DNA from 2 places in the Vagococcus luciliae genome. Region 2 is predicted to be linked to the other one. Evidence: predicted binding sites of a transcription regulator. Region 2 holds the regulator's gene; the other holds the start of a gene.
The links. Region 2 encodes CtsR, which represses protease genes until heat stress. Its sites were predicted from a motif close to TTGGTCAAAAAAGGTCAAANA; they were not measured.
Positions count from the first base shown of each region.

Region 1 (6,800 bases), 960 kb from region 2:
AGAAATAACCGAATGACTCAGCAACAGCTCCATTATTAGAAAGCATTGCTAAATCACTTGCACTCATATTACGACGTTTTGCCATATGCAGTGCTCGTCCAATACTGTGAATCACAACATTTGATTTGGATATCAACTCTAATACTCGTTGGACAGTTGGCTCGTGAAGTAATAACTCATATGTTTCCGAACTGACTTGTTCTGGAACATACAATACTTTAAACTCGCCACCAGTCTGTTCTGCCATTGTGGCACTTATTGAATTAGCTTGAGTTTGAATGGTTTCACCAATTCCTCCTCTTGCTGGAACAAAAATATTATGTCTTTCTGGTGTCTCTAATTTGTACATGCATCGACTAACTGTTGCCATTGTCGTCCCACCCATAACGGCAATAATGTTTTCACCATCAGGTAAACGTGTTGAAAGAATATCAGAGATAATCTCGCCAAACTTTTCTAACACTTTGCTTTCAGTATCGCTATCTCCAGGCGTAATCAAACACCTTTCAATACCAAGCTTACTTGCTAATTTTTTTTCCAGGACACGATTGCCCGTTTGCTCTGCCATGACTATTTCTAAATCACTATAAAGACTTAATCCTTTTTCACTAAGCGACATTCCAATTTTAGACACATCAATCAAATTCAATTGTTTTAATACTTCTGTTTCACTTCGAAGTATTCGTTCAGTTAAATTTACCTTTTCAGATAATTTTCTACGTCCAACTGGTTGATTCCAATAAATGTTTCGCATAATACGAAATCGTTGTTCAATCACTTGAATCATGTCAGGAGCAATCTGTTCAATAATATCAAAATCATTGCTCATAGATAATACTCCTCAACTCAAGGGACAATTTCAGTCCAACATAGACTTTTTTTGACCCACGTATTGTATTTTGATAGGGCTGAGTCAAAATAACTTTTATTTTGTCCAACCCTTACACGCATATAATAACAAGTCTTGATGAATAATACAAGTCTGATACTCAAACTTTCTCTTAATTATCAAATCTTTTTCTCATAGAAGATGACTGAATTCCTAATTCCTCACGGTATTTAGCGACTGTTCTTCGAGAAATTTGAATATTTTTTTCTTTTAATAAATCGACAATTTTTTGATCAGATAGTGGTTTGGTCTTGTTTTCTTCTCTGATAATTGTTTCAATCAATTGTTTAACATCATTTACTCCAATCACTTCGTTTGAATTTTTTTGTTCCAATCCTGTTGAAAAGAAACTTCTTAGCTCAAATACACCAAAATCTGTTGTTAAATATTTTCCATTAACAGCTCGACTAATAGTTGATTCATGAAGTGATAGTTCTTCTGCCACACTTTTCAACTTCATGGGAGTAAGTGGGTGATTGGATTCTATAAAGAACGCTGATTGTTTTTTAACAATTTCTTCTCCTACTCGTAAAATCGTATTTCCTCGCTGCTCTAAGGTTTTTTTAAGCCATTCAAATTCACTTTTTTTATCATTTAAATATCTTTTGACTTCTTCTCCACCTTGATGAGACATTTTTTCAAAATACGTTGTTTGAAAGCTAATTACCGGCTTTCCTACTTTAGTAGATACAATAGAAATTGAATTATCTGTTCTATCTACTTTGACTTCTAAATCTGGGTAAATGATACTATCTTCGTCCGAATAAAACAGTGATCCTGGATTTGGGTGTAATTTTTGAATATAGTCAAAAATTTCTTGAATCTCCACTAATAAAATCCCTAACTTTTTTTCAATCTTTTGCCATTTTCTATTGGCCAATTCGTCAAAATATTCTTCCAATACTAAGTAAGCTTGGTTAGGAGCGTTATCATCTCTTTCTATTTGTAACATAAGACACTCTTGTAGATTTCTAGCACCAACACCAGCAGGTTCAAGCATCTGAATAAGTGTTAATGCATCTAGCACTTCTATATAAGTCGCTTGCTTTAATTTCATCGCTTCTTCTATTGAAATTGTTAAGTACCCATTTGTATCAATAAACTCAACAAGAAATAAACTAAGACTTCTCAACGCTGTATCCCGATAATTCAAATGGATTTGTTCAATCAAATAATGAAACAATGATTGAGTCGTTTCTGGAATCTGATTTATCCAATCCGTTTTTCCATCACTTTTTGACGCATCATAATTTTTAGGTTCTAAGTATTGAGTATCCATATCGGAAACGGATACATCAATCAACGGATTTTCTAACATTTTATCATTTAAAAAAGAAAGTAAGTCTTCTGTACCATACTGTAGTATCTTAATGGATTGTTGTAATTGTTGGGTCATGGCTAATTTTTGAGTCTGAACTTGGCTTTGACCCTGTCTAAAATTTTGCGACATTTTCATCAGCTTTTCCTCCTTTTCATCTTGCTATTTATGTTTTTTTTGGTAAACTAGTAAAAGTAGATGCGCCCTTAGTGTAGTGGATATCACGCAAGATTCCGGTTCTTGAGACGGGGGTTCGATTCCCTTAGGGCGTGTTACTTTCTTTTTAAAAGAAGTATATCATATTTTATCATAATATTTTTAAGGACGTAGGTCCTTTTTGTTTACTTTTTATTATTTTGACCTTTTTTGACTAAGATGACGCTAAATTCTAGGTAGAATAAAAAGAGTATGTTAAAATGTGGCTAGTAGCGTTACTATTAGGAGGAATTTATATGAATTTAATACCAACAGTTATCGAACAATCTGCTAGAGGTGAACGTGCCTATGATATTTATTCACGTTTACTTAAAGATCGCATCATTATGTTAAGTGGCCCTATTGACGATAACGTTGCAAATAGTGTCATTGCACAATTATTATTTTTAGATGCCCAGGATCCTGAAAAAGATATTTATCTTTACATTAACTCACCAGGAGGAAGTGTTTCAGCAGGTCTTGCCATTTATGACACAATGAATTTCGTTAAATCTGATATTCAGACTATCGTATTAGGTATGGCTGCATCAATGGGTAGTTTCTTATTATCATCTGGAACTAAAGGAAAACGATTTGCTTTACCAAATGCTGAAATTATGATTCATCAACCGCTTGGAGGAGCCCAAGGTCAAGCAACAGAAATCGAAATTGCAGCGCGCCATATTCTGAATACAAGAGAAAGACTAAATAAAATTTTAGCTGAAAATACTGGTCAGCCAATTGAAATTATCGAACAAGATACTGATCGAGATAATTTCATGTCAGCTGAAGATGCTAAAAAATATGGCCTCATTGATGAAGTAATGGTAAACAGTGCCGCTTTAAAATAAGGAGATGAGTCATGCCTATGACACAAATTGACACATCAAAAGTCAATACTACAAACGGAATAAAGATTGGGCAAAAGGAAGCACCAAATACATTAATTGAATTTGTTAATCTTCGATGTCCATACTGCCGCCAATGGTGGAATGAAAAGTTAGACTTAATAACAGATGAAGTATCTAAAAATAATCTTCATTATGTCATCAAACTTTTTAATAAAACATCACCTAGTCTAATACTTGGTAACGTTATGCATCAATATGTTCCAATGGATGAACGAGCTCTTGAGATTATTACAAAGATATATGACACTCAAAATGAGTGGGGTGGGTTATCTTCTTCTGAAGAGGTAACTCGTTTTGCTGAAGAAACATTAGGACTTGTAAAGCAATCAAATGATGTAGCGCTAGATAGTATTGTAAAAGAAGCAGAACAAGCCTCTATCCGTTTTGTTCCTACTTTAATTGTGGGCGATATTAATTTTGACCAAAAGATTTCAAATAATGATTTTTTAGCTTTATTTAATTAAAAAAACGTATCAAGTATGAGTCACCTCACTCTACGCTTGATACGTTTTTTCTATTCTATTATATTTTTTGAGTCAATTAATTAGTCGTTTTTTCTGTCACATAAGGAATAGATAAATAAAAGGCTGTTCCTAAATCTACATGACTTTTTACATTTATCGTGCCATGATAATTTTCGATTAATTGTTGTGCAATAGACAGCCCTAATCCATTACCACCAGTATGACGAGCTCTTGCTTTATCTACCCGGTAAAATCGATTAAATACTTTTTCAATCTCCTCTTCTGAAATGCCTTCACCAAAGTCCTGAATCATCACATCAACAGATTGATAAGACTTCGATGCTGAAATAATCACTTCTTTTCTATCTCTAGAATACTTTACGGCATTGTCCATTAAAATAATTAAAATCTGTTCAAAATGATTACGATACATTTTGATTTGAACCGAATGATCTAAATCATCATCGTCTAAATTAAACACAAAATCTGGATACAACATTTGAAAATTACTAACCGTTGTTTGAATCGTTTCTTTTGCCAAACATGTTTCATTTTTATAATGAAAGTCCGATTGTTCTGCACGAGATAAATCAAGCATCTCTTGAACCAAGCTTTTCATACGTGTGATTTCTTGTAATGAGGCACTTAAAGATTCTTCCAACACTTCTGGATCGTCTTTTCCCCAACGATTCAATAAATTCATATGCCCTTCAATGACCGCAACAGGCGTTCTAAGCTCATGTGACACATCCTCAACAAACTGTTGCTGTTGGGTAATAAAACGCTCCATACGCTCAATCATGTCGTTAAACGCCATAGCTAGATCATAAATCTCATCATTTGATTTAGGAATAGGCATTCTAAGACCTGTTTTATGAGCTGTTTCAATATTATTTAATGTTTTCACCATTTTTCTTAGCGGACTTGTAAAGTAAGTTGATAAGAGGAAACTCACAATGACACTAACAAGTAATCCGCATATACCTATCATAATTAAATTCTGTAATAGTTCTTTTCTAAACTTATAATAAAATCCTAAGTCATAAAAACCTTGTGCATAGCCAATCAACTTACCAGTTTGATCAGAATAAACTGGTTTTAATAGAACTAATCCAGTAACGTACTCATACGTTTTTATGCTTGTTTCTGATTGTTCTTCTTTATTGAATGGTACAAAACGATTTTTCGTTTCAAATACCAAATCACCATCAACATTATATACTTTTAAATCCATTTCAGGTCGTGACAATTCAGAGATAAAGCTATTCAAATTCATCATACTGGATTCTAATGTGTTCGCACCATAGTAACTATCGCCTACATACTCGCCTGTTGATTCTTTTAAATAGAAAACAGAGCTATTAAAACTTAGCGATTCGGTTCCTCTTGATAAACGAGTGGTAACTTCAGATAACGTTCGATTAAATGTCATTTCTTCTTGTTCGACCATTAGTCTTGTACTAATTTGATAAGATATAATGGCAAAAAGCGTAAACAAAATAGAGATGACTAATGATGTTAGTATCGTCCATTTTAATGTGATAGATCTCCAAGAAAATTTTTGAGGCCAATTCATCTTACTTTTAAATTGATTCATCACGATCTCATAACATACCCAGTACCACGAACAGTTTGAATATAACTATCTTCTCCTGGCACATCAATTTTATTACGTAAATAACGAATATACACATCAACAACATTTGTTTCAACTTCTATTTCATAGCCCCAAACCTTATTTAGTAACACATCTCTTGATAGCACGACATTAACATTTTCCATCAAAATAAGTAATAACTCATATTCACGTTTAGTTAACTCAATAATTTCATCACCACGGCGAACTACGCGATTTTCCTTTTCAATGGTTAAATTACGATAAGATAAAGTCGTTTGTTTCGCGACATTTTTATCTCCCTCAATATCAATTCGGCGGAGTAATGCACGTAATCGTGCTAATAATTCTTCAATCGCAAATGGTTTAACAATATAGTCATCTGCTCCATGGTCTAATCCTGATACGCGATCAATCACTGAATCTCTTGCTGTCATCATAATAATAGGCGTATTTTTTACTTGACGAATACGACGACACACCTCTAAACCATTTAATTCAGGTAACATTAAATCAAGTAGAATCGCGTCCCATTCTTGCGATAACGCTGCCTCTAAACCAGTACGTCCATTATAGTGAACCTCTGTCTCATATTTTTCATGCTTTAACTCTAACTCTACAAAACGAGCCAAGTTTTTTTCATCTTCAATAATTAATATTTTATTTGACATAAATACACATGCCTTTCTCATTAAACTAATAGATTTCTTCACAGTCTTACTTATTATAACGATATTTTAATTAAAAATCTATTATAATTATTTTAAAAATTTACTTAAAGTCTTATCTTTATAGGATAGACGGGTCTTATTATAATTTAATTTAATAAAATTACTCTGTTATTTGAACTGGAAATCAAATAAAAAAGAGGATTGTCATAGACAACCTCTTTGTTTTTCACTCGAAAACAAATTGATTTTGGTATAGTTCTGCATAAAATCCTTTTTGAGCTATTAAAGAATCATGTGTACCCGATTCAATGATTTCTCCTTGATTTAACACCACAATAAAATCTGCATCAAGGATTGTCTTCAATCGATGGGCAATGACAAAACTTGTTCTACCACTAATAATTGTTTCCATTGCTTGTTGAATACGACTTTCTGTCACAGTATCAACATTACTTGTTGCCTCATCTAATATTAATAAATCGGGATTGGTAATAATTGTTCTAGCAATACTGATTAATTGCTTCTGACCAACACTGAAAATACTATTTTCATCACTAACAATTGTATTATATCCATCTTCAAGTGATACAATGAAATCATGAATATTCGCTTGCTTAGCAGCTGAAACAACTTCTTCATCTGTCGCATCTGGCTTTCCAAAAACAATATTTTCACGAATTGTTCCAGAAAAAAGAATAGAATCCTGTAATACAATCCCAATGTGTGATCGTAAACTA
Region 1 covers NZ_CP102451.1:1,329,615-1,336,414, reverse strand. Annotated here, with positions in the region: gene G314FT_RS06520 (sugar-binding transcriptional regulator) at 1-829, opposite strand, end outside; gene rpoN (RNA polymerase factor sigma-54) at 1,002-2,345, opposite strand; tRNA gene G314FT_RS06510 (tRNA-Arg) at 2,408-2,479, shown strand; gene clpP (ATP-dependent Clp endopeptidase proteolytic subunit ClpP) at 2,660-3,253, shown strand; gene G314FT_RS06500 (DsbA family protein) at 3,265-3,777, shown strand; gene G314FT_RS06495 (HAMP domain-containing sensor histidine kinase) at 3,854-5,374, opposite strand; gene G314FT_RS06490 (response regulator transcription factor) at 5,374-6,063, opposite strand; gene G314FT_RS06485 (ABC transporter ATP-binding protein) at 6,290-6,800, opposite strand, start outside.
Region 1: a site for CtsR is predicted at 2,561-2,581, ahead of clpP (ATP-dependent Clp endopeptidase proteolytic subunit ClpP). Genes of this name have one in related genera too.

Region 2 (6,800 bases):
GTTCATTGAAAACTGGATAGTTGAAGTTAGACATCAACATAAACCGAGAACACCGCGTTGAACAGTTTCTTTTAAAGAACTGTGAAATGTATTAACTATTATCTATCGCTAGTTAATAGTTAATGAAAAAACAAGCTAACCGTAAGGTTAGAAAAGGTTAAGTGAATAAGGGCGCACGGTGGATGCCTTGGCACTAGAAGCCGATGAAGGACGGGACTAACACCGATATGCTTCGGGGAGCTGTAAGTAAGCTATGATCCGGAGATTTCCGAATGGGGGAACCCAGTATCTTTTATAGGATATTATCTAGTAGTGAATACATAGCTATTAGAAGGTAGACGCAGAGAACTGAAACATCTAAGTACCTGCAGGAAGAGAAAGAAAAATCGATTTCCTTAGTAGCGGCGAGCGAAACGGAAACAGCCCAAACCAATAAGCTTGCTTATTGGGGTTGTAGGACTCAGCTGTGGTAGCTGTTGTGGATAGTCGAATCGACCTGGAAAGGTCAGCCGTAGCGGGTAAAAGCCCCGTAGATGAAATTGACAACACACCTATGAGTATCCTGAGTACGGCGGAACACGAGAAATTCCGTCGGAATCCGGGAGGACCATCTCCCAAGGCTAAATACTCTCTAGTGACCGATAGTGAACCAGTACCGTGAGGGAAAGGTGAAAAGCACCCCGGAAGGGGAGTGAAATAGAACCTGAAACCGTGTGCCTACAAGAAGTTAGAGCCCGTTAATGGGTGATAGCGTGCCTTTTGCAGAATGAACCGGCGAGTTACGATAGCATGCGAGGTTAAGCTGAAGAAGCGGAGCCGTAGCGAAAGCGAGTCTGAATAGGGCGAATGAGTATGTTGTCGTAGACCCGAAACCATGTGACCTACCCATGTCCAGGTTGAAGGTGTGGTAAAACGCACTGGAGGACCGAACCCACGTACGTTGAAAAGTGCGGGGATGAGGTGTGGGTAGCGGAGAAATTCCAAACGAACTTGGAGATAGCTGGTTCTCTCCGAAATAGCTTTAGGGCTAGCCTCGGATTTGAGAATGATGGAGGTAGAGCACTGTTTGGACTAGGGGCCCGTCTTGGGTTACCGAATTCAGATAAACTCCGAATGCCATTCATTTATATCCGGGAGTCAGACAGTGAGTGATAAGATCCATTGTCGAAAGGGAAACAGCCCAGACCACCAGCTAAGGTCCCAAAATACATGTTAAGTGGAAAAGGATGTGAGGGTGCACAAACAACTAGGATGTTGGCTCAGAAGCAGCCACCATTTAAAGAGTGCGTAATAGCTCACTAGTCGAGTGCCCTTGCGCCGAAAATGTACCGGGGCTAAACATGTTACCGAAGCTGTGGATAGAACCTTTGGTTCTATGGTAGGAGAGCGTTCTAAGGGCGTTGAAGCTGGATCGTAAGGACTGGTGGAGCGCTTAGAAGTGAGAATGCCGGTATGAGTAGCGAAAGACAGGTGAGAATCCTGTCCACCGAATGACTAAGGTTTCCTGGGGAAGGCTCGTCCTCCCAGGGTTAGTCGGGACCTAAGCTGAGGCCGATAGGCGTAGGCGATGGACAACAGGTTGAGATTCCTGTACTCGTTTGTTTTGTTTGAACAATGGAGGGACACAGGAGGCTATGAGATCGTGCGACTGGAAGTGCACGTTCAAGCAACGAGTTTTGATAAGAGTCAAATGCTTTTATCTTTAAGAACAAGTTGTGATGAGTAGGGAAATAAAGTACCGAAGTCTCAATGTCACACTGTCAAGAAAAGCTTCTAGTTAGAAACAAATGACCCGTACCGCAAACCGACACAGGTAGTCGAGGAGAGAATCCTAAGGTGAGCGAGAGAACTCTCGTTAAGGAACTCGGCAAAATGACCCCGTAACTTCGGGAGAAGGGGTGCTGAACGCAAGTTCAGCCGCAGTGAATAGGCCCAAGCGACTGTTTATCAAAAACACAGGTCTCTGCAAAATCGAAAGATGACGTATAGGGGCTGACGCCTGCCCGGTGCTGGAAGGTTAAGAGGATGGGTTAGCAATAGCGAAGCTCAAAATTGAAGCCCCAGTAAACGGCGGCCGTAACTATAACGGTCCTAAGGTAGCGAAATTCCTTGTCGGGTAAGTTCCGACCCGCACGAAAGGCGTAACGATTTGGGCACTGTCTCAACGAGAGACTCGGTGAAATTTTAGTACCTGTGAAGATGCAGGTTACCCGCGACAGGACGGAAAGACCCCATGGAGCTTTACTGTAGTTTGATATTGAATGTTTGTGACACATGTACAGGATAGGTAGGAGCCGTAGAAATCGGAACGCTAGTTTCGATGGAGGCGCTGGTGGGATACTACCCTTGTGTTATGACCATTCTAACCCGCACCACTTATCGTGGTGGGAGACAGTGTCAGATGGACAGTTTGACTGGGGCGGTCGCCTCCCAAAAGGTAACGGAGGCGCCCAAAGGTTCCCTCAGAATGGTTGGAAATCATTCGTAGAGTGCAAAGGCAGAAGGGAGCTTGACTGCGAGAGTTACAACTCGAGCAGGGACGAAAGTCGGGCTTAGTGATCCGGTGGTTCCGCATGGAAGGGCCATCGCTCAACGGATAAAAGCTACCCTGGGGATAACAGGCTTATCTCCCCCAAGAGTTCACATCGACGGGGAGGTTTGGCACCTCGATGTCGGCTCGTCGCATCCTGGGGCTGTAGTCGGTCCCAAGGGTTGGGCTGTTCGCCCATTAAAGCGGCACGCGAGCTGGGTTCAGAACGTCGTGAGACAGTTCGGTCCCTATCCGTCGCGGGCGTTGGAAATTTGAGAGGAGCTGTCCTTAGTACGAGAGGACCGGGATGGACATACCTCTGGTGTACCAGTTGTTCTGCCAAGGGCATTGCTGGGTAGCTATGTATGGACGGGATAAACGCTGAAAGCATCTAAGCGTGAAGCCCCCCTCAAGATGAGATTTCCCATTCCTTTAAGGAAGTAAGACCCCTGAAAGATGATCAGGTAGATAGGCTAGAAGTGGAAGTACAGTGATGTATGGAGCGGACTAGTACTAATCGGTCGAGGACTTAACCAAGATAGCGGTGGACAATTATATTGATACTAACTTAACATCCAGTTTTGAGTGAATCATCACTCAATAAAAAACAGATAAGTGCGGTGACGATGGCAAGAAGGATACACCTGTAACCATGCCGAACACAGAAGTTAAGCTTCTTAGCGCCGAGGGTAGTGAAGGGTTTCCCTTTGTGAGAGTAGGACGTTGCCGTGCTTATATCATTATCCGGCATAGCTCAGTTGGTAGTAGCGCATGACTGTTAATCATGATGTCGTAGGTTCGAGTCCTACTGCCGGAGTTCTTTTAATTAAGGTAAAACTCTGGAGAGTTGTCCGAGTTGGCCGAAGGAGCATGATTGGAAATCATGTAGGCGGTAATAACTGTCTCAAGGGTTCGAATCCCTTACTCTCCGTATACTAAAAGAAATTATTATACTGGCCCGTTGGTCAAGCGGTTAAGACACCGCCCTTTCACGGCGGTAACACGGGTTCGATTCCCGTACGGGTCATAAAATATAATACAAACCATAATCAGGTTCCGTGGTGTAGGGGTTAACATGCCTGCCTGTCACGCAGGAGATCGCGGGTTCGATTCCCGTCGGAACCGTTATTGGCGCAGTAGCTCAGTTGGTAGAGCAACGGATTGAAGCTCCGTGTGTCGGCAGTTCGATTCTGTCTTGCGCCATTTGGAGGGGTAGCGAAGTGGCTAAACGCGGCGGACTGTAAATCCGCTCCTTCGGGTTCGGCAGTTCGAATCTGCCCCCCTCCATATTTAAAGGGGTATAGTTTAGCGGTAGAACTACGGTCTCCAAAACCGTCAGCGTGGGTTCGATTCCTACTACCCCTGTTAATAATATGGCGACTGTGGCGAAGTGGTTAACGCACCGGATTGTGGCTCCGGCATTCGTGGGTTCGATTCCCATCAGTCGCCTTTTTATTATTGGGCTATAGCCAAGCGGTAAGGCAACGGACTTTGACTCCGTCATTCGTTGGTTCGAATCCAGCTAGCCCAGTTTATTAAAGGCGGTATAGCCAAGTGGTAAGGCAGAGGTCTGCAAAACCTTTATCATCGGTTCAAATCCGGTTACCGCCTCTTGTTTTGCCGGCGTGGCGGAATTGGCAGACGCGCTGGACTCAAAATCCAGTGCCCATTGAGGGCGTGCCGGTTCGACCCCGGCCGCCGGTATAATCTAGTAAAAAGAGCTTTGAATGATTTCATTCAAAGCTCTTTTAGTATATTCAAATCAAATTAGTATAACTATTGAATTATATTATGTATAATGTAGGTCAATATAAGTCAATAGTTTTACGTTATTTTTGAAGGGTGAGATTTTTATGGAAAATAAAAATATGTCTGATATTATTGAAGACTATCTAAAAGAACTACTACAAAATGAAGATATTATTGAAATAAAACGCGCTGAAATTGCCAATCAATTTAATTGTGTCCCATCACAAATTAATTATGTTATTAACACAAGGTTTACTGTTCCAAAAGGTTATCGGGTAGAAAGTAAGCGTGGTGGTGGTGGGTATATTCGTATTGTAAAAGTTAAATTGATAAAATATAAAACCAGAATATGTGAAGAAATCCCAGATATGATAAGTAATGGTTTGACAGATAGTGATGCATTTGCTATTTTAAATGAATTGCAAGATAATGATATAATAACTGTACGTGAAAAGTATTTACTTAATTCAGCATTTAAATTAACAGGTATTAGCCGCTCGGAAGAAGAAAAATTATTGAGGGCGAACATGATGATTGATGTATTAGAACGACTAACTTATGAAGAACAGGAGTGATAGATATGGGTGAATTATTTACTAAAAGGGCTAATGAAGTTCTGAATCTTGCACAAGAAAGTGCTAAATATTTTAGACATGATGCAGTTGGAACAGAGGATTTATTACTTGCTTTAGCGAAGGAACCAAGAGGTATTGGTGGAAAAGCAATGAGATATTTTGATATTGATGATACTTATCTGTTTGATGAAGTTGAACAGATTGTCCAATATGGACGTTATAAATCTAAAGAAAACGAATTACTTCCTTATTCTCCGCGAGCTAAGGATGTATTAGCTTTCGCAGGTGAAGAGGCTAAACGGCTAGGTGCGCCAAGTATTGGAACAGAACACATCTTACTTGCTTTGGTCAGAGAAGATACATTATTATCTGCTAGGATTTTAAAAAACTTAGGAGTGGAACTTCCCAGGTTACGTAAAGATATAATGAGAAGAATTGGTATTACAGAAAATAATAAAAATGGTAAAAATAGAAAAGCGACTAAGAATTCGGTGGGTGAAGGAACTCCTACACTAGATTCTTTGGCACGAGATTTGACACAGAGTGCTAGAGAAAAACGATTAGATCCTTTAGTTGGTCGCGAGACAGAAGTTGAACGATTGATACAAATTTTAAGTCGTCGGACTAAAAATAATCCGGTACTTGTTGGAGAACCTGGTGTTGGAAAAACAGCTATTGCCGAAGGTTTAGCGCAACGGATTATCGAAGCTAATGTACCCAAAGATATGCGAAATAAACGTGTGATGATGCTTGATATGGGAGCAGTAGTTGCTGGGACTAAGTATCGTGGTGAATTTGAAGATCGAATGAAGAAGTTAGTTGATGAAATTTATCATGATGGACAGGTTATATTATTTATTGACGAGTTGCATACTCTGATTGGTGCTGGTGGTGCTGAAGGTGCTATAGATGCATCTAATATACTAAAACCAGCATTAGCTCGTGGAGAATTGCAAACAATAGGGGCAACAACGTTAGATGAATATCAAAAATATATTGAGAAAGATTCTGCGTTAGAACGTCGATTTGCTAAAATTATGGTTGATGAACCTACTGAAGAAGAAACGATTAATATTTTGACAGGATTAAAATCTCAATATGAAGAACATCATCAAGTGGCAATTACTCAAGAAGCTGTTGATGCAGCTGTGAAATTGTCTATTCGCTATATTAATGATAGACAATTGCCAGATAAAGCTATTGATTTGATAGATGAAGCTGCAGCAAAAGTACGATTAAATCAAGCTGAAAAACCATCACCTATTGTAAAACAACAAAAGGTATTAGCTAATATTTACCAAGAAAAAGAAGAAGCTATTATTAAGCAACATTTTTCTGAAGTAGTAGAGATTAGAGAAAAAGAAAAGAAAGCTTTAAAAAAATTAGCTAAACTTGTTGAACAACAAGAAAAAGTAGAAAATGGCTATACACAAAAAGTGACGGAGTATGATATTGAATCAATTATTTCACAATGGACGGGCATTCCATTGACTCAACTGGAGAAAAAAGAGAGTGAACGATTACTTGATTTGGAAAAAGTACTGCATAAACGTGTTGTTGGTCAAGAAGAAGCAGTTGATTCCGTATCCCGTGCGATTAGACGTGCAAGAAGTGGATTAAAGAGTCCAAATCGTCCAATAGGATCATTCATGTTTTTAGGACCAACCGGTGTTGGAAAAACAGAATTAGCCAAAACGATTGCAGAAGTGATGTTTGGTTCTGAAGAAGCCTTGATTCGAGTTGATATGTCTGAATTTATGGAAAAACATAGTACGAGTCGTTTAGTTGGATCACCTCCTGGATATGTTGGATATGATGAAGGAGGGCAATTGACTGAACGGATTCGTCAAAAACCTTATTCTGTGGTGTTACTTGATGAAGTGGAAAAAGCTCATCCAGATGTATTTAATGTTTTATTACAAGTGTTGGATGATGGGCATTTGACA
Region 2 covers NZ_CP102451.1:365,101-371,900, reverse strand. Annotated here, with positions in the region: rRNA gene G314FT_RS01960 (23S ribosomal RNA) at 156-3,067, shown strand; rRNA gene rrf (5S ribosomal RNA) at 3,147-3,262, shown strand; tRNA gene G314FT_RS01950 (tRNA-Asn) at 3,274-3,347, shown strand; tRNA gene G314FT_RS01945 (tRNA-Ser) at 3,372-3,461, shown strand; tRNA gene G314FT_RS01940 (tRNA-Glu) at 3,486-3,557, shown strand; tRNA gene G314FT_RS01935 (tRNA-Asp) at 3,583-3,655, shown strand; tRNA gene G314FT_RS01930 (tRNA-Phe) at 3,661-3,733, shown strand; tRNA gene G314FT_RS01925 (tRNA-Tyr) at 3,737-3,817, shown strand; tRNA gene G314FT_RS01920 (tRNA-Trp) at 3,825-3,895, shown strand; tRNA gene G314FT_RS01915 (tRNA-His) at 3,907-3,979, shown strand; tRNA gene G314FT_RS01910 (tRNA-Gln) at 3,990-4,061, shown strand; tRNA gene G314FT_RS01905 (tRNA-Cys) at 4,071-4,141, shown strand; tRNA gene G314FT_RS01900 (tRNA-Leu) at 4,150-4,234, shown strand; gene G314FT_RS01895 (CtsR family transcriptional regulator) at 4,384-4,854, shown strand; gene G314FT_RS01890 (ATP-dependent Clp protease ATP-binding subunit) at 4,860-6,800, shown strand, end outside.